One region of the Kluyvera chengduensis genome, then DNA from elsewhere that is predicted to be linked to it. Evidence: riboswitches for the same ligand, from Rfam matches in the RefSeq annotation. Region 1 holds a riboswitch; each other region holds the start of a gene.
What was found. Region 1 has a riboswitch for thiamine pyrophosphate ahead of thiB (thiamine ABC transporter substrate binding subunit). Riboswitches for the same ligand answer to the same signal wherever they lie in the genome.
Positions count from the first base shown of each region.

Region 2: linked by a shared signal. The riboswitch ahead of thiC (phosphomethylpyrimidine synthase ThiC) and the one ahead of thiB (thiamine ABC transporter substrate binding subunit) in region 1 are both predicted to bind thiamine pyrophosphate.
Region 3: linked by a shared signal. The riboswitch ahead of thiM (hydroxyethylthiazole kinase) and the one ahead of thiB (thiamine ABC transporter substrate binding subunit) in region 1 are both predicted to bind thiamine pyrophosphate.

Region 1 is NZ_JBIQOI010000006.1:173,382-179,400, reverse strand. Features, by position in the region: gene leuD (3-isopropylmalate dehydratase small subunit) at 1-578, shown strand, start outside; gene ACH1XZ_RS16395 (sugar efflux transporter) at 705-1,883, opposite strand; gene sgrT (glucose uptake inhibitor SgrT) at 1,967-2,104, opposite strand; gene sgrR (HTH-type transcriptional regulator SgrR) at 2,203-3,858, shown strand; TPP riboswitch at 3,894-3,994, shown strand; gene thiB (thiamine ABC transporter substrate binding subunit) at 4,025-5,008, shown strand; gene thiP (thiamine/thiamine pyrophosphate ABC transporter permease ThiP) at 4,984-6,019, shown strand, end outside.
Region 2 is NZ_JBIQOI010000016.1:9,085-15,103, forward strand. Features, by position in the region: gene nfi (deoxyribonuclease V) at 1-181, opposite strand, end outside; gene hemE (uroporphyrinogen decarboxylase) at 191-1,255, opposite strand; gene nudC (NAD(+) diphosphatase) at 1,296-2,069, opposite strand; gene rsd (sigma D regulator) at 2,167-2,652, shown strand; TPP riboswitch at 2,825-2,934, shown strand; gene thiC (phosphomethylpyrimidine synthase ThiC) at 3,018-4,916, shown strand; gene thiE (thiamine phosphate synthase) at 4,916-5,551, shown strand; gene ACH1XZ_RS22640 (HesA/MoeB/ThiF family protein) at 5,544-6,019, shown strand, end outside.
Region 3 is NZ_JBIQOI010000001.1:449,745-455,763, reverse strand. Features, by position in the region: gene ACH1XZ_RS02045 (ABC transporter substrate-binding protein) at 1-395, opposite strand, end outside; gene ACH1XZ_RS02040 (mandelate racemase family protein) at 463-1,617, opposite strand; gene fbaB (class I fructose-bisphosphate aldolase) at 1,887-2,939, opposite strand; gene thiD (bifunctional hydroxymethylpyrimidine kinase/phosphomethylpyrimidine kinase) at 3,085-3,885, opposite strand; gene thiM (hydroxyethylthiazole kinase) at 3,882-4,667, opposite strand; TPP riboswitch at 4,702-4,798, opposite strand; gene ACH1XZ_RS02020 (PAAR domain-containing protein) at 5,122-6,019, shown strand, end outside.

The sequences.
Region 1 (6,019 bases):
GACTGGTGGTGCCGCTGGATGCCGCGAACGTCGATACCGATGCCATCATTCCAAAGCAGTTTTTGCAGAAAGTGACCCGCACCGGCTTTGGCGCGCACCTGTTTAACGACTGGCGCTTCCTCGACGACAAAGGCGAGCAGCCGAACCCCGAGTTCGTGCTGAACTTCCCAGAGTTTAAAGGCGCTTCCATTCTGCTGGCGCGCGAAAACTTCGGCTGCGGTTCATCACGCGAACACGCGCCGTGGGCGCTGACTGACTACGGTTTTAAAGTGGTGATTGCCCCAAGCTTCGCCGATATCTTCTACGGCAACAGCTTCAACAACCAGCTGCTGCCGGTGACGTTGAGCGATGCGCAGGTCGACGAGATGTTTGCGTTGGTGAAAGCCAACCCGGGCATTACGTTTGAAGTGGATCTGGAAGCACAGGTGGTTAAAGCGGGGGAGAAATCCTACAGCTTTAAAATTGACGACTTCCGTCGCCACTGCATGCTGAACGGGCTGGATAGCATTGGCCTGACGCTGCAACATGAAGACGCGATTTCAACTTACGAAAACAAGCAGCCAGCGTTTATGCAGTAATCCGTCACGTCGCTGCCTCCCCGGAGGCGGCGCGTTCGCGCCTTGTCCGGGCTACAAACGCGCACCAATTGTAGGCCGGATAAGGCGTTTACGCCGCCATCCGGCGTATGCCGGGGCGGCACCAAATTAAACGTCCTTCACCCGCCCTGTCATCACCAGCGTCACCAGCGAAATCCCGGCAATCACCCAGTATACCGAGAAATGACCAAAGCTCTGCGCCAGCGCCCCCTGAATAATCCCCGCCAGAATCACCCCGGTTGAAATGCTGTTGGTAAACAGCGTGGTCGCGGCTCCCGCACGCCCCGGCATCAGGTCCTGGAACCACAGCATGCCAATCCCGGCGATAATACCGATAAACACCGCGTTAAACAGCTGGAGCACCAGCAGCGACGTGTGGCTGTGGAAGAAGATCAGCCCGACGTAGAACAGTACCCCGGCGGCCACCGCCGTCACCATCATCCGCCGCTTACCGAAGCGCTTCACATAGTAACCCGCGAGGATCATCGCCGGAATTTCCAGCCCCGCCGCCGTCCCCATCAGGATCCCTGCGAGGCTATCCGGCAGGCCGAGATCGCTGCTGATCCACAGCGGCATATCGATGATATACATGGTGTTGCAGGTCCACATCAGCGTGGAAGCGATAAACAGCATCCGTACGTTGCTGTCCTTCCAGCCGCTAATCTGGTTCTGCACCACGTCGGCAGGCTGTTCGACCCTCGCCACCGACGGTAGCGTCAGGGCAATCAGCGTCAGGCTAATCACGAAAATCACTGCGGCAATAGAGAACATGGCGGTAAAGCCATAGTTAAGCGCCAGCATAAAGGCCAGCGGCGGGCCAATCACCCATGCCAGCGACAGCTGCGCACGCATCACCGAGCTGAACATCACCACTTCACGCGCCGAGCTATCGGCATATTCACGCGCCAGCGCAAACAGCTGCGGCATCGCGGCATTGGCGATGGAGGCCAGCAGCACGCCGCAGGTAATCAGCGTCAGGTAGTGGCGGTTGAAGGCGAAGAGCAGCGCGTTACCCACCGCCATCAGGCAGCAGAACATGATCAGCTTACGGCGGTCGCCCTGGTTATCGGATCGCTTTGCCAGCCCCAGACTGACGACGATCCCGGCGATAGCGTTGACGGTGTAGAACAGCCCTACCCAGAACGGCTGTGCTCCGACCTCACGACTAAGAAACAGGCTCAGCGTCGGTGCCTGCAATGCGCCCGCTATCCCCATCATAAACGCCACCAGCATAAAGGCGGCATACACACCGTTGAGACGTCGTCCCATCGTCATTAACCAGAGCATCAGAAATCCTTTCGCAAAAGAATAAAAAAAAGCCAGCAGATGATACCTGCTGGCAAATACTCAGTCACACATGATTAGGCGAATTAATACTCAGAGGTCGGGTTCGTAACTTCCCACTGCATCAGATAGTTCAGCACTTCAAGCCGCTGTGCAGTCGCCTGACGGGCCAGCCAGGAAACATTTTTGGTGGCAGAGAAATAACGCCGGTAGAACTGATACATGGTGACCTCCTCATTTCCCCTTCGCTTCATCGAAATCAATTATTGGCTTAATATAGGGATTAATAAATTGCTGAGTTTTTATCAGGAGTTCCCCTTTTATGCCTTCAGGTCGATTACAGCAGCAGTTCATCCGTTTGTGGCAGTGCTGTGAGGGAAAATCACAGGAAACCACGCTCAACTCACTGGCCGAGCTGCTGAACTGCTCTCGCCGACATATGCGCACGCTTTTAAACACCATGGAGGCGCGCGGATGGTTGACCTGGGAGGCGGAAGCCGGGCGCGGCAAGCGCTCTAAGCTGACTTTCCTCTATACCGGGCTGGCGCTTCAGCAACAGCGCGCGGAAGACTTGCTCGAGCAGGATAGGATCGATCAGCTGGTGCAGTTGGTCGGCGATAAGGCGGCCGTACGCCAGATGCTGGTGTCACATCTTGGCCGCAGCTTCCGTCAGGGGCGGCACATTTTGCGGGTGCTTTACTATCGACCAATGCACAATTTACTGCCCGGAACGGCGCTTAGGCGCTCGGAAACCCATATCGCACGGCAGATATTCAGCGCATTGACTCGGGTAAACGAGGTAAATGGGGAACTGGAAGCGGATATTGCGCACCATTGGCAGGCCATTTCCCCATTACACTGGCGTTTTTACTTGCGCCCCGGCATTCATTTTCATCACGGTCGCGAACTGGAAATGGAAGACGTCATCAGTTCGCTGCATCGCAGCATGACGCTGTCGCTCTTTTCCAACATCACGCGCATTGATTCTCCTACTGCCTGGACGCTCGACGTACATCTCAACGAGCCTGACCGCTGGCTGCCGTGGCTGTTCGGCCAGGTATCGGCGATGATCCTGCCACGCGAATGGCAATCGCTCAGCGACTTCTCCCGCATGCCGGTGGGAACCGGGCCGTATGCCGTCGCCCGCAACAATCAGAACCAGCTAAAGATCCACGCCTTTGATGACTATTTCGGTTTCCGGGCGCTGATTGACGAGGTGAACGTCTGGGTGCTGCCGGAAATCAGCGACGAGCCGAACGGCGGCCTGACGCTTCAGGGCACCACCCAAAGCGAAAAGGCGGTGGAAAGCCGCCTTGAAGAGGGCTGCTACTATCTGCTGTTTGACGCGCGCAGTTCACGTGGCAACAACCCGGCGGTACGGCAGTGGCTGAGCCACATTTTCCACCCGAACAACCTGCTGTATCACGCGGGCGAGCAGCACCAGAGTCACTGGTTCCCGGCCTACGGCCTGCTACCCCGCTGGCACCATGCCCGCAGCCACGCCTGCGAGAAACCGGCAGGTCTTGAGTCGGTCACCCTCACCTACTACCGCGATCACGTTGAACACCGGACTATCGGTCAGATAATGGAAGCGCTGCTGGCGGCGCATCAGGTCAAACTGGTGATTCAGGAAGTGGACTACGACGAATGGCACCGTGGCGAGGTGGTCAGCGATATCTGGCTGAACAGCGCCAACTTTACGCTGCCGCTCGATTTCTCACTCTTTGCCTATCTTTATGAAGTACCGCTGATTCGCCACTGTATTCCCATCGACTGGGAGCAGGACGCGCAGCGCTGGCGCGCAGGGGCGCTTTCGCTGCCCGACTGGTGCCAAAGTCTGCTGGCAAATCAGTCCATTGTGCCGCTAATCCATCATTGGCTGATGCTACAAGGTCAGCGCAGTATGCGCGGCGTTCGCATGAACACCCTGGGCTGGTTCGACTTTAAATCCGCCTGGTTTGCCCCGCCGGATCCTTAAGGCTTTTGATTTATTCACGTAATCATTACAATGTGCCGTTCTCAACGGGGTGCTGCGCCGAGTGCGCGAGCTGAGAAAATACCCGTCGAACCTGATCCGGATAATCCCGGCGAAGGGATTTGAGGCTAACTCAAAATCCTTTGCCACCATTTTATAAAGGTGCAAAGTGCTCAAAAAATTACTCCCCCTGCTGGTGCTGGTTGCCGCTCCGGCCCTCGCCAAGCCTGTACTGACCGTCTATACCTACGACTCTTTTGCCGCTGATTGGGGCCCTGGTCCAGCGGTGAAAAAAGCGTTTGAAGCCGATTGTAACTGCGAGCTGAAGTTCGTGGCGCTGGAAGACGGTGTTTCGCTGCTTAATCGTCTGCGCATGGAAGGCAAAAACAGCAAAGCCGACGTGGTGCTGGGGCTCGATAACAATCTGCTACAAGCCGCAACCGACACCAAACTGTTCGCCAAAAGCAACGTTCCCACGGACGCCGTGACCGTACCCGGCGGCTGGAACAACGACACCTTCGTGCCGTTCGACTACGGCTACTTTGCCTTCGTCTACGACAAAAACAAGCTGAAGAACCCGCCAAAAAGCCTGAAAGAGCTGGTCGAAAGCGACCAGAAATGGCGCGTGATTTATGAAGACCCACGCACCAGCACACCGGGTCTGGGCCTGCTGCTGTGGATGCAAAAAGTCTACGGCGATAAAGCGCCGGAAGCCTGGCAGAAACTGGCGGCGAAAACGGTCACCGTGACCAAAGGCTGGAGCGAAGCGTATGGCCTGTTCCTGAAAGGGGAAAGCGACCTGGTGCTGAGCTATACCACCTCTCCGGCGTACCACATCATCGACGAGAAGAAAGACAACTACGCGGCGGCGAACTTTAGCGAAGGCCACTACCTGCAGGTGGAAGTGGCGGCAAAAACCGCGGCCAGTAAACAGCAGAAGCTGGCAGATGAGTTCCTGAAATTTATGGTTTCTCCGGCCTTCCAGAACACCATTCCAACCGGCAACTGGATGTATCCGGTGACCAACGTCACGCTGCCAGAAGGCTTTAATAGCCTGGTGAAACCGCAAACTGCGCTGGAATTTACCCCGCAGCAGGTGGCCTCCGAACGTCAAAACTGGATTAACGCATGGCTTCGCGCAGCCAGCCGCTAATCCCTCGCTGGTTGTATCCAGGGCTGACGGCAACCACGCTGATGGTTGCCGTCGCGCTGGCGGCGTTTCTGTCGCTGTGGCTGAACGCGCCGGAAACATCGTGGTCAACGTTGCTCGGCGATAGCTATCTGTGGCACGTGGTGCGCTTCTCGTTCTGGCAGGCGTTCCTGTCAGCGCTGCTGTCGGTCGTTCCCGCGATTTTCCTTGCCCGAGCGCTTTACCGACGACGTTTCCCTGGCCGTACGCTGCTGTTGCGGCTGTGCGCCATGACGTTGATTCTCCCAGTCCTGGTCGCCGTCTTCGGCATTCTGAGCGTTTATGGTCGCCAGGGCTGGCTATCCCAGCTTTTTGCCTGGCTGGGCTGGCAGTGGCATTTCTCACCCTACGGCCTGCAGGGCATTTTGCTGGCGCACGTGTTCTTTAATATGCCGATGGCGACCCGCCTGCTATTACAGGCGCTGGAGCAGATCCCCGGCGAGCAGCGCCAGCTTGCCGCCCAACTAGGTATGCGCGGCTATTCGTTCTTCCACCTGGTGGAATGGCCGTGGATGCGTCGGCAGATCCTGCCTATCGCCACGCTGATTTTCATGCTCTGTTTCGCAAGCTTTGCTACCGTGCTGTCGCTCGGCGGCGGGCCTTCGGCGACCACCATCGAACTGGCTATCTATCAGTCGCTGAACTTCGATTACGACCCGGCGCGCGCGGCGATGCTGGCGCTCATCCAGATGGGGTGCTGCCTGATGCTGGTGCTGTTAAGCCAGCGATTAAGCCGGGCGATTGCCGTGGGTAATAGCCACGTTCACGGCTGGCGTGACCCCGACGACCGCTGGCATAGTCGAATAACCGACGGCCTATTGATTATCCTCACTCTGCTGCTGCTGTTGCCGCCGCTGCTGGCGGTGGTGGTTGACGGCATCAACCCATCCATGTTCCAGGTCTTTACCCAGCCGGTACTCTGGCAAGCGCTGGGTACCTCGTTACGCATCGCCATTGCCGCCGGAGTTATCTGCG
Region 2 (6,019 bases), on a different contig from region 1:
CCACGAGCTCAAGCGACGGGTACTTCAGCAGTACCATCGCGGCGCGCGTCACTTCGCCGCCCTGCTCAAAGCCGACGTCGGCACCGCCGATCAGATCAGGGGGATCGCTGTTAAAACGATCGTCCCGGATCACCGATGAGGCCAGCTCAAGTTGCTGCGCGCGCAGCGACGCGAGATCCACGTGATTCCCTTAGCGGTGATACTGCGCCGACAGACGGTGCACTGCTTCAACGAAGACGCCCGCGTGTTCTGGCGGCACGTCCTGATGAATACCGTGGCCAAGGTTGAAGACGTGGCCTTCGCCCTGACCAAAACCGGCCAGAATCGTCGCCACTTCTTCTTCAATGCGCGCCGCAGGCGCGTAGAGCATGGACGGGTCCATATTGCCCTGTAGGGCAACTTTATGCCCCACACGGCGGCGCGCATCGGCGATATCGGTAGTCCAGTCGAGCCCCAGCGCATCGCAGCCGGTTTCCGCCATCGCTTCCAGCCACTGACCGCCGCCTTTGGTGAACAGCGTCACCGGCACGCGGCGGCCGTCGTTTTCACGCAGCAGGCCGTCGACGATTTTGTGCATGTAGTACAGCGAGAACTGCTGATAGTCGCGTCCGGTGAGCACGCCGCCCCAGGTGTCGAAAATCATCACCGACTGCGCGCCAGCTTTAATCTGCGCGTTGAGATACAGCGTGACGCTCTGCGCCAGCTTGTCGAGCAGCAGATGCAGCGCTTTAGGGTCGGCGTACATCATCTTTTTAATCACGGTGAAGGCTTTGCTGCTGCCGCCTTCCACCATATAGGTCGCCAGCGTCCACGGGCTGCCGGAGAAACCAATCAGCGGCACTTCGCCCTTCAGCTCACGGCGAATGGTGCGCACCGCGTTCATCACGTAGCCCAGCTCACCTTCCGGGTCCGGAATCGGCAGCTTTTCAACATCCGCTTTACTGGTAATTGGCGAGGTAAAGCGCGGGCCTTCCCCGGCTTCGAAGTACAACCCCAGCCCCATCGCATCCGGAATGGTCAGGATATCCGAGAAGAGGATCGCCGCATCAAGCGGATAGCGACGCAGCGGCTGCAGCGTCACTTCGCAGGCCAGCTCGGCGTTTTTGCACAGCGACATAAAATCACCGGCCTGGGCGCGGGTTGCCTTGTACTCCGGCAAATAGCGGCCTGCCTGGCGCATCATCCATACCGGGGTCACGTCTACGGGCTGGCGCAGCAGCGCACGCAGATAACGATCGTTCTTCAGTTCGCTCATGTTTACATTCCTTTAGCGTTGATGCGCCTATTGTAACATGTCAGTCGTAATCAGCCCGACACATTGCCACGGTATCTTCGATCAGACGACGTGCCACGGTGCCCGGCGGCGGCAGAAGCGGGAGATCGTCATAGCGATACCAGTTGGCGTTAAGCAGCTCTTTGGGATCGATAACGATGTCGCCGCTGTCGTACTCCGCCATAAAGGCGGTCATCAGCGACTGCGGGAACGGCCACGGCTGGGAGGTGATGTAGCGCAGGTTCTTCACCTTAATGCCGCTCTCCTCCATCACTTCACGCGCTACCGCCTGCTCTAAGGTTTCGCCCACTTCGACAAAACCGGCCAGCACGGTATGCACGCCGTTGCGATGGCGAACGTGTTGGGCAAGAAGAATCGAGTCGTCACGGCGAATGGCCACGATAATGCACGGTGCAATCTGCGGGTAATAGCGTTCGCGGCAGTGGCTGCACAACATGGCCCATTCGGTTTTGCTTGGGTGCATGGTGTGGCCGCAGTAGCCGCAGAATTTGTGCGAACGGTAAAACTCCGCCAGCTGCACGCCGCGCCCAGCAAGCTGGAATAGGCCAACGTCCTGGTCAAGAACCTGGCGCACGGTGCCCATATCATGACGCTTCTGTTGCTGAACCAACCACACCGGATCGCCTTCCCACTCGCCAATCTGGAGTGCGTGCTGACCCACAAGATCGAAATTTACCGCTTCGCCATATGGTAATTCCCCACCGGGCAACCATAATTTTTGTTCGTGGCTGACTATCCACCAACCGCGATCCCATTTTTCAATTATACGATCCATATCTCTTGCGCTACCTTTGCTTCACAGGCATGTTGTTAACATTATTATTACATAATGACGTGAGCAGATTTTAATCTTATCGATGCGGGGTCAACCTATGTTAAACCAGTTAGAAAGTCTAAAAGAGCGAATTCATGGACACCACAAACTGGTCGACCGTTGGCTGAATATTCGTAAGCACCTGCTCGTAGCTTACTACAATCTGGTTGGCCTTAAGCCTGGCAAAGAATCGTTCATGCGTCTTAATGAGAAAGCGCTTGATGACTTTTGTCAGCGCCTGGTCGACTATTTGTCTGCCGGTCATTTCAGTATTTATGAACGCATTATCCATAAAATGGAAGGCAACAGTCCGCTTTTAAACGCCAGTAAAATCTGGCCGTTGCTGGACGCCAATACCCAACAAATTATGGACTACTACGACTCTACGCTGGAGAACGCTATCGACCAGGATAACGTGTATGAATTCCAGCAGGCGCTGTCCGATATCGGTGAAGCGCTGGAGGCTCGTTTTCTGTTAGAAGACCAGCTCATCATGCTGACCTTCGAGGCGCTCGGCCCGGATGAAATAAAACGCCCGGCTTGAGATTTGCCGCATTAACGAGTAGTTTACATTCATTACCTCTACCCTAAATACTTCGAGTTGCAGGAAGGCGGCAAGGGAGTGCATCCCCAAGAGCGTACATAAGTACGTGACTGGGGTGCGCGAGCGCAGCCAACGCATCTGCAGCTTGAAGTATGACGGGTACATCTGAGGTTACTTCTTGTCGGAGTGCCCAGTGCGCAAGCACGGGCTGAGACCGTTAATTCGGGATCCGCGGAACCTGATCAGGTTAAGACCTGCGAAGGGAACAAGAGTCAATCTATAGTCGCATCGCCCAAGGGCGATCTTCTCTCTTGCTTCATCCGTCGTCTGACAAGCCATGTCCTTACTTTTATTTGGAATGAGCTATGTCTGTCACTACTAAACCCTCTCGCCGCGAACAGCGCGCCCAGGCCCAACACTTTATTGATACCCTGGAAGGCACCGCGTTCCCGAATTCCCAACGTATCTACATCACCGGTTCGCAGCCGGATATCCGCATTCCGATGCGCGAAATTCAGCTGAGCCCCACGCTGATTGGCGGCAATAAAGAGAACCCACAGTTTGAAGCGAACGAAGCGGTGCCGGTGTATGACACCTCCGGCCCCTACGGTGACCCGGACGTGGCGATTAACGTTCAGCAGGGTCTAGCCAAGCTGCGCCAGCCGTGGATTGCCGCCCGTGGCGACAGCGAAGAGCTGGACGACCGCAGCTCCGCCTACACCAAAGAGCGCCTGGCCGATGATGGGCTGGACGAGCTGCGTTTTAACGGGCTGCTGACGCCGAAGCGCGCCAAAGCGGGTAAATGCGTCACCCAACTGCACTACGCGCGCCAGGGGATCGTTACTCCGGAAATGGAGTTCATCGCCATTCGCGAGAACATGGGCCGCGAGCGTATTCGCAGCGAAGTGTTACGCCACCAGCATCCAGGCATGGCCTTCGGCGCACGTCTGCCGGAGAACATCACGCCGGAGTTCGTACGTGATGAAGTCGCCGCCGGGCGCGCCATCATTCCAGCCAACATTAACCACCCAGAGTCCGAGCCAATGATCATCGGCCGCAACTTCCTCGTGAAGGTGAACGCCAACATCGGTAACTCAGCGGTGACCTCTTCCATCGAAGAGGAAGTGGAAAAACTGGTGTGGTCCACCCGCTGGGGTGCGGATACCGTGATGGACCTGTCGACCGGCCGCTATATCCACGAAACCCGCGAGTGGATCTTGCGTAACAGCCCGGTTCCGATCGGCACCGTCCCGATCTACCAGGCGCTGGAGAAGGTCAACGGGATCGCCGAAGATCTGACCTGGGAAGCGTTCCGCGATACGCTGCTGGAACAGGCTGAACAGGGCGTCGACTACTTCACCATCCACGCAGGCGTGCTGCTGCGCTACGTGCCGATGACCGCGAAACGCCTGACCGGCATCGTCTCTCGCGGCGGGTCCATCATGGCGAAATGGTGCCTTTCCCATCATCAGGAAAACTTCCTCTACCAACATTTCCGCGAAATCTGTGAAATCTGCGCCGCCTACGACGTATCGCTGTCGCTGGGCGACGGTCTGCGTCCTGGCTCCATTCAGGATGCCAACGACGAAGCGCAGTTCTCCGAGCTGCACACGCTGGGCGAGCTGACCAAAATCGCCTGGGAGTATGACGTACAGGTGATGATTGAAGGCCCGGGCCACGTGCCGATGCAGATGATTCAGCGCAACATGACCGAAGAGCTGGAGCACTGCCACGAAGCGCCGTTCTATACCCTGGGGCCGTTGACTACCGACATCGCGCCGGGCTATGACCATTTCACCTCCGGCATTGGCGCGGCAATGATTGGCTGGTTTGGCTGTGCCATGCTCTGCTACGTCACGCCGAAAGAGCACCTTGGTCTGCCGAACAAAGAAGACGTGAAACAGGGGCTGATTACCTACAAGATTGCCGCACACGCCGCTGACCTGGCAAAAGGTCACCCGGGCGCGCAGATCCGCGATAACGCCATGTCGAAAGCGCGCTTTGAATTCCGCTGGGAAGATCAGTTCAACCTCGCGCTCGACCCGTTCACCGCACGCGCCTACCACGATGAAACCCTGCCGCAGGAGTCCGGCAAAGTCGCCCACTTCTGCTCGATGTGCGGGCCGAAATTCTGCTCAATGAAAATCAGCCAGGAAGTGCGCGACTACGCCGCTGCCCAGACCATTGAAGTGGGCATGGCGGATATGTCGGAGAACTTCCGCGCCAAAGGCGGTGAAATCTACCTGAAACGCGAGGAGGCATGATGTACCAGCCCGATTTTCCAACGGTACCGTTCCGCCTTGGGCTCTATCCGGTGGTGGACAGCGTGCAGTGGATTGAGCGCCTGCTGGAGGCTGGCGTGCGCACTATCCAACTGCGAATCAAAGATCAACGTGATGATGAGGTCGAGGCGGACGTGATGGCCGCCATCGTGCTGGGGCGACGCTATGACGCCCGGCTGTTTATCAACGACTACTGGCGATTGGCAATCAAGCATCGCGCTTACGGGGTGCATCTGGGTCAGGAAGACCTGGAAACCACCGACCTGAAAGCCATTCAGGCCGCAGGCCTCCGCCTTGGCGTGTCGACCCACGATGATATGGAGATTGACGTGGCACTCGCCGCTCGCCCCTCGTATATCGCGCTGGGCCACGTCTTCCCAACCCAAACCAAGCAGATGCCTTCCGCGCCGCAGGGGTTGGCGCAGTTGGCAGGCCATATTGCACGCCTGGCCGATTATCCCACCGTCGCCATCGGCGGCATCAGCCTTGCGCGTGCTCGTGACGTGCTGGCGACCGGCGTGGGCAGCATTGCCGTGGTTAGTGCCATAACCCAGGCGGCGGACTGGCGCGAAGCCACGGCGCAGCTGCTGGCAATCGCGGGAGTCGGCGATGAATGACCGCGACTTTATGCGCTATAGCCGGCAGATTTTGCTCGGCGACATTGCGATTGAAGGCCAGCAAAAGCTGCTCGGTAGCCATGTGCTGATTGTCGGATTAGGCGGCCTGGGCTCCCCCGCTGCGCTGTATCTGGCCGGTGCGGGTGTCGGCACGCTGACGCTGGCGGACGACGATGAGGTGCATCTGAGTAACCTGCAACGGCAAATCCTGTTCACCACCGACGATATTGCCCGCTCAAAATCGCTGGTCACTCAGCAGCGGCTGGCGCGGCTTAATCCAGATATCGACCTGGTGGCGCTACAGCAGCGGCTGACCGGCGACGCGCTGCGTCACGCAGTATCACGCGCCGACGTGGTGCTCGACTGTACCGACAACATGGCGACACGCCAGGCGATCAACGCCGCCTGCGTGGCACTCAATACGCCGCTCGTCACCGCCAGCGCCGTCGGCTTTGGCGGCCAAATCAT
Region 3 (6,019 bases), on a different contig from region 1:
CACACCGACGCCTGCGCCAGGTTAAGGTGCAGAATGCGGCGCATCGACCACACCACATCAGCGGCGGTTAGCGGATTACCGGAGTGAAACTTGACGTTATTTTGCAGATGGAAGGTCAGCGTTTTGCCGTCCGGGCTGATATCCCAGGATTTGGCGAGCGCCGGTTTAACGTTGGTGAGCTGTTCAGGGTCAAGCTCTACCAGCGAGTCGTAGAGATTTACCACAATCCCCACCACTTCGTTACCGGTCATTGCTGCCGGGTCGAGGGTGAGAAGGTTATTCATATTCATGCCGATAATGAGCTGATCCGGCGGCGTTTTTGCCAACGCCGCCCCGCTCCCCATCGTCATGGTAAGCGCGAGCAAGCACGCTCCCAGCAAGGAGGATTTTTTCATCTATCTATCGCCTGTAGGGTACGACAGGCGACGAATCCGTCCGTGCCTGTCTTTTATTTGTTATGTGTCAGTCGTGGCTGACGGTGTTGGCTTCGATAAAGGCAAAATTGATGTCTTCGCCCAATCCAGGACGTTGAGACAGGTGAACATAACCATCGGCGTCCATTGGGTCGACGATGCTGTTCAGGTAAGCCGCTGGCTGGTCGTAGTCGAGGAACGGATGCAGCAGGCCACGCTCGTACCAGCGACAGTTGCGAATAGCGCCAATCACCGCCAGGCTCGCCGCGCCGTTACCGTGCACTTCGCAGTCCATGCCGAACGACTCTGCCAGCGCGGCCACCTTCATGGTTGGCGTAATGCCGCCCACACCGTTGGCCCCTGCGCGCAGGATGTCGCACGCGCCCGCTTTCACCCAGTCAGCACGGCTGTGGTGCTTACCACCGAAGCTTTCCGGCCCGATAATCGGAATCGAGAGGTTTTCAGCAAGCCAGGCGTAGGAGGACATGCTGTCTTCTTCCATTGGCTCTTCAAACCAGGCGAAGTTGAGTTTTTCCAGCTCTTTACCAATCCACAGCGCTTCGGTGCGGCTGTACCAGTGGTAGCCGTCGATCATCAGGTCGATATCCGGGCCGACCGCCTCGCGCACCGCGGCGCAGGCTTTGATATCCATTTTTGGGTTTGGCGCGAACGACACCGGCGGCATCCAGGTGTGCAGCTTGATAGCTTTGTAGCCGCGCGCCACCAGCGTTTCAGCAAAGGCCGCGTACTCTTCCGGCGTGGACAGGCCGCCTTCGAGATCGTCGCCGCACATGGTGCTGCCGTAGGCCGGTACTTTGTCGCGGTAGCCGCCCAGCAGCTTGTAAACCGGCATATTGAGCTTACGCCCAATGAGATCCCACAATGCCTGCTCAACGAAGGAGAGCGCACGCTCGGTCAGTTGATGCGCACTGCCACGCTGCCAATGCACCAGATCCTGCCAGATACGCTCGCGGTCGAACGGGTCCTGCCCTACCAGCACCTTGCGAAAGAAGGTATTCACCACAAACGGACGCACGATTTCCGGCGGCGCAAAGGAGTAACCCTTGCTACCGTCGTCGGCGGTAATGGTCAGCATCGCCATCTTGGCCATGCTTTCTGGCCCCGGGTGAGAGTGTCCGGCGCTGTCGGAGACGCGGCGCGTAGGGTGCTGGAAAACGGTGACATTTACAGATTCAATTTTCATTAAGTGTCCTTTATACAACATGCTACATGGCGACTAATTCACCACGGGTCTGTGTAAAACACGGTTCCGGTAATACGGTTTTAGGGAATTGAAAAGGCGTTTCATCACTAATCTAAGCACAAAATAACGTCTCTTCCACGGACAATCTCCGCTAACACCGGGCTGTTTTTTGGGCATGCGCACGAGAGTGCGTGACGTTTTTCACAAAAGGATGGGGAAATGTGAGGGGGATCGTCATCCTCTCCCGGACAGGAGAGGATGAACAAAAATCAGGCGAAGGTGATTTTGTTGTCGAGATAGACATCCTGAACGGCGTTGATTAATTCCACCCCGTCAGCCATCGATTTTTTGAAGGCTTTACGGCCAAGAATCAGCCCCATACCGCCCGCGCGTTTGTTGATAACCGCCGTACGTACCGCATCGGAAAGGTCAGTATCACCGCCCGCGGCACCGCCGGAGTTAATCAGCCCGGCACGGCCCATATAGCAGTTCGCCAGTTGGTAGCGCACCAGATCGATAGGATTATCGGTGGTCAGTTTGGTGTACACGCGCTCGTCGGTGTAGCCGAAGTTCACCGCTTTATAGCCGCCGTTATTCTCGGCCATTTTCTGCTTCACGATATCCGCGCCGATCGTGGCGGCCAGATGGTTGGCCTGCCCGGTCAGGTCAGCAGATACGTGGTAATCCACGCCGTCTTTTTTAAACGCCGGGTTACGCAAATAGGCCCACAGTACGGTGACCAGCCCCAGTTCGTGCGCGCGCTCAAAAGCGGCAGAGATTTCTTCAATCTGGCGGCGCGACTCTTCCGAGCCAAAATAGATGGTCGCCCCAACCGCCACCGCCCCCAGATTGAACGCCTGCTCGACGCTGGCGTACAGCGTCTGGTCAAAGGTGTTCGGGTAGCTCAGGGTTTCGTTGTGGTTAAGCTTGACGAGGAACGGAATACGGTGCGCGTAGCGGCGAGATACCGAAGCCAGTACGCCATAGGTGGAGGCCACGCAGTTACAGCCTGCTTCAATCGCCAATTCAACGATATTTTTCGGATCAAAATAGAGCGGGTTAGCGGCAAACGAGGCCCCGGCAGAGTGCTCAACGCCCTGGTCCACTGGCAGAATCGACAGGTAGCCTGTCCCGGCTAAGCGTCCGGTATTGTAGAGGGTCTGCATGTTTCGCAGCACCGCAGGCGGACGGTTGTTATCCGTCATCACCCGGTCAACGTAGTCGTGGCCAGGCAGATAGAGCTGGTCGGCTGGAATGGTCATACAACGATGCTGTAAAAGGCTGTCGGCGTCTTTGCCAAGCAACTGCGCAATATCAGTCATAGCTATGCTCCCGTAAGCGCCGACATCATGTCGGCTGGATATCCTGCTCAACACTTTTGAGCAGGGTAAGCCTGGTACCGGGAGCGTGGAATGTCCAACTTTTGGCAGATTTTAAGCACAACCTGCTGGCACGTCAGCCGGACAGTTACCACCATTCGTGGAAATGGTGCACCGGCCCAATACCTTCACCTACCTGTAAGGTATCGGCCTGGGCCAGCGCCTGCGACAGCCAGGCTTTTGCCACCGGCACCGTCTCCTGCCAGCTGGCATGGCGTGGCCGTAATGCGGCTAACGCAGCCGACAGCGTACACCCCGTGCCGTGGGTGTTTTTGGTCACGACGCGCGGCGCGGTGAAGCGCATTTCCCCTTCGGCGCTAAACAGCCAGTCCGGGCTTTCAGCGTCGTCCAGATGACCGCCCTTCATCAGCACCGCTTCACAGCCGAGCGCCCGCAGCGCTCGGCCCTGCTCCAGCATTTCGCGCTCGTTGCGGGCATGCGGCGCGTCAAGCAGCGCTGCCGCTTCCGGCAGGTTTGGCGTAATCAGGGAAACCTGCGGCAACAGGCGCTGACGCAGCGTCTCGACCGCCGACACCGACAGTAGCGGATCGCCACTTTTCGCCAGCATCACGGTATCCAGCACCACGTTCTGAATGCGGTAGCGTTGCAGACGTTCCGCGACCGCTTCCACAATGTCCGTCTCCGCTAGCATGCCGATTTTGGTGGTGTCGATGCGTACGTCGCTGAACACAGAATCAAGCTGTGCGGCCACGAAATCGGGCTCAATACGGTAAACCGACTGCACGCCGCGGGTATTTTGCGCCACCAGTGCGGTAATCACCGAGCAGCCATAAGCGCCGAGCGCCGAGAAGGTTTTCAGGTCGGCCTGAATGCCCGCGCCGCCGCTTGGGTCGGTGCCAGCAATGGTCAGTGCGTTGATGCGTTTCATGCCAACACCTCCCCGTGCATTGCATACAACGCATCGAGAAATGCGGGAACAAAACTGCCCGGCCCTCGCCCCTGCGCCGCGCGCTGCCCCGCCAGTTTCATCACGGCGCACGCGCCGGCCACGTTCAGCAATCGGTCACCCGGTAAGGCGCAGCTTGCCGCCACCACCGCCGACAGCGCACAGCCGGTTCCCACCACGCGGGTCATCAACGGAGAACCGCCGTTTACCGCCAGCGTACGTTTGCCGTCGGTGATGTAATCCACCTCACCGGTTACCGCAACAATCGCGCCGCTTTCTTGAGCCAGTTTCTGTGCCGCCGGTAGCGCCTTCGCGGCGGTATCGGTGGTATCAACGCCGCGCCCGCCCTGGCTCTCGCCCGCCAGCGCCCTGATTTCTGAGGCATTACCACGAATCGCTGCCGGAGCCATCTGCGCCAGTTCACGACAGAAATCACTGCGCAGCGTCAACGCCCCCACCGCCACCGGATCGAGCGCCCACGGTGTTCCGGCACGGTTCGCACTTTCCACCGCCGCCCGCATGGCCTGAGCACGTGGTTGCGTTAAGGTACCGACGTTAATCAACAGCGCGCTGGCAATGGATGAAAATTGAGCGGCTTCATCCGCGTCAATCACCATCGCTGGTGATGCGCCAAGCGCAAGCAGGACGTTTGCGGTAAAGGTCTGCACGACGTCATTGGTCATACAGTGAACCAGGGGGGAATGTTGATGCAGAAGGTGTGCGGTGTGCGCGCAATGCGCGGGACTTAGCAGGTCGGCTTGCATGGTTTGCTCCTGCCAAAACGCGAAGAAGCAATGACCTGGCGGCCTCTGACTTCCCTACGCTGGCATTATCCAGATCAGGTGGTACGGGTTTTTCTCAGCCCATCAGCGATGGGGCACCCCGAGTCATGAAGATAGAATCTCTATACTTTTTGCCAGATTAGGGGAAGTTGCTCGCGGTTGCAAGCCCGGCCTCCCGGGTATAGCTTCTTCATCTTAAAACACGCCTGACTCCTTTTTGCTCCCCCCCAGAAACAAAAATAGAGAGATTTATCTCTGCACTGAAGTGCATCAGTAAGAGAGAAGCACCTTTGATAAAGGTAACGTCGAGGAGGAGTAATCGCCTTTACTGGTTGTTACGAAACAGAGTGTTACTTAGGCCTAATACTTATTGTGCATCCGATTATTGGTTGTAAAATAGCCACTCAAATTATTTCCACAACAAGTAAATGGACTTATGCTTGTAAAACTAAAAGTTATTACCGTCGGTGATAAAACAACCACAGGTGGAACCGTAGAAAATGGCGCATTGACCGTATTTTGCCAAAGCCGACTCGTTGCCCTTATTGGCTCTGAATCCTTTTGCCCTCAATGTAAAACTCTCGGCGTAATACGGAAAACCAACCGCTTCAACGTTTTCGCTGAAAATAAACAAGTTTGCCTTGAAAATGATGTTGTTGAATGCGGTTGCCCAATTGGCACTAACCGCCTCATTGCTTCTCCTGATGCTTTTGAGTTTATTGGTTATGATGATAGCGCTGTGGGGGTCACGGTTTCCCATGAAGAAGTCTCCGACTTTCTCCGTGAAGGGGGAAATACGCTGTTCAGCACGGGAGAACAAGAACCCGAACAACACGCACAAGCAGCTAAAAAGAAACGCACTGGTGTTGATGCTGGTTTCTGCATAGTTCCTGAACAATCGACAACCGAACTATTCGAAAACATCCTGTTTGCTGGCGGTCAGCCAGAAGGGACACGCGAACTTTACCGCTCATTGAATGATGCAGGTAAAGAATACAAGGCCGGTTCTATTCTGCTTTTGGTCGATCCTGATAAGCAGGAGGACGAACAGATTGCACACATGCAGCAAGCTAAAGCGCGAATCGATGCAGCATTGGCCCCATTGACGCATGAGGAAGCTAATTTACTCCACAAACACTACGCTACCATAGCAAATTTCACCAGCTACGCTGATACTGGAATTGGCCTTTCTGCTGATCCTGTTGGAAAATACTTTGAGAGTATCGAAAAAATACTCCGCGAGATTCAAGAAACGTATAAGAATACCTATATAACAAGAGGCTCGTTGATTGGCGAACAATTCTATGTCAAACGTAGCCATTTATTTAAAGAAC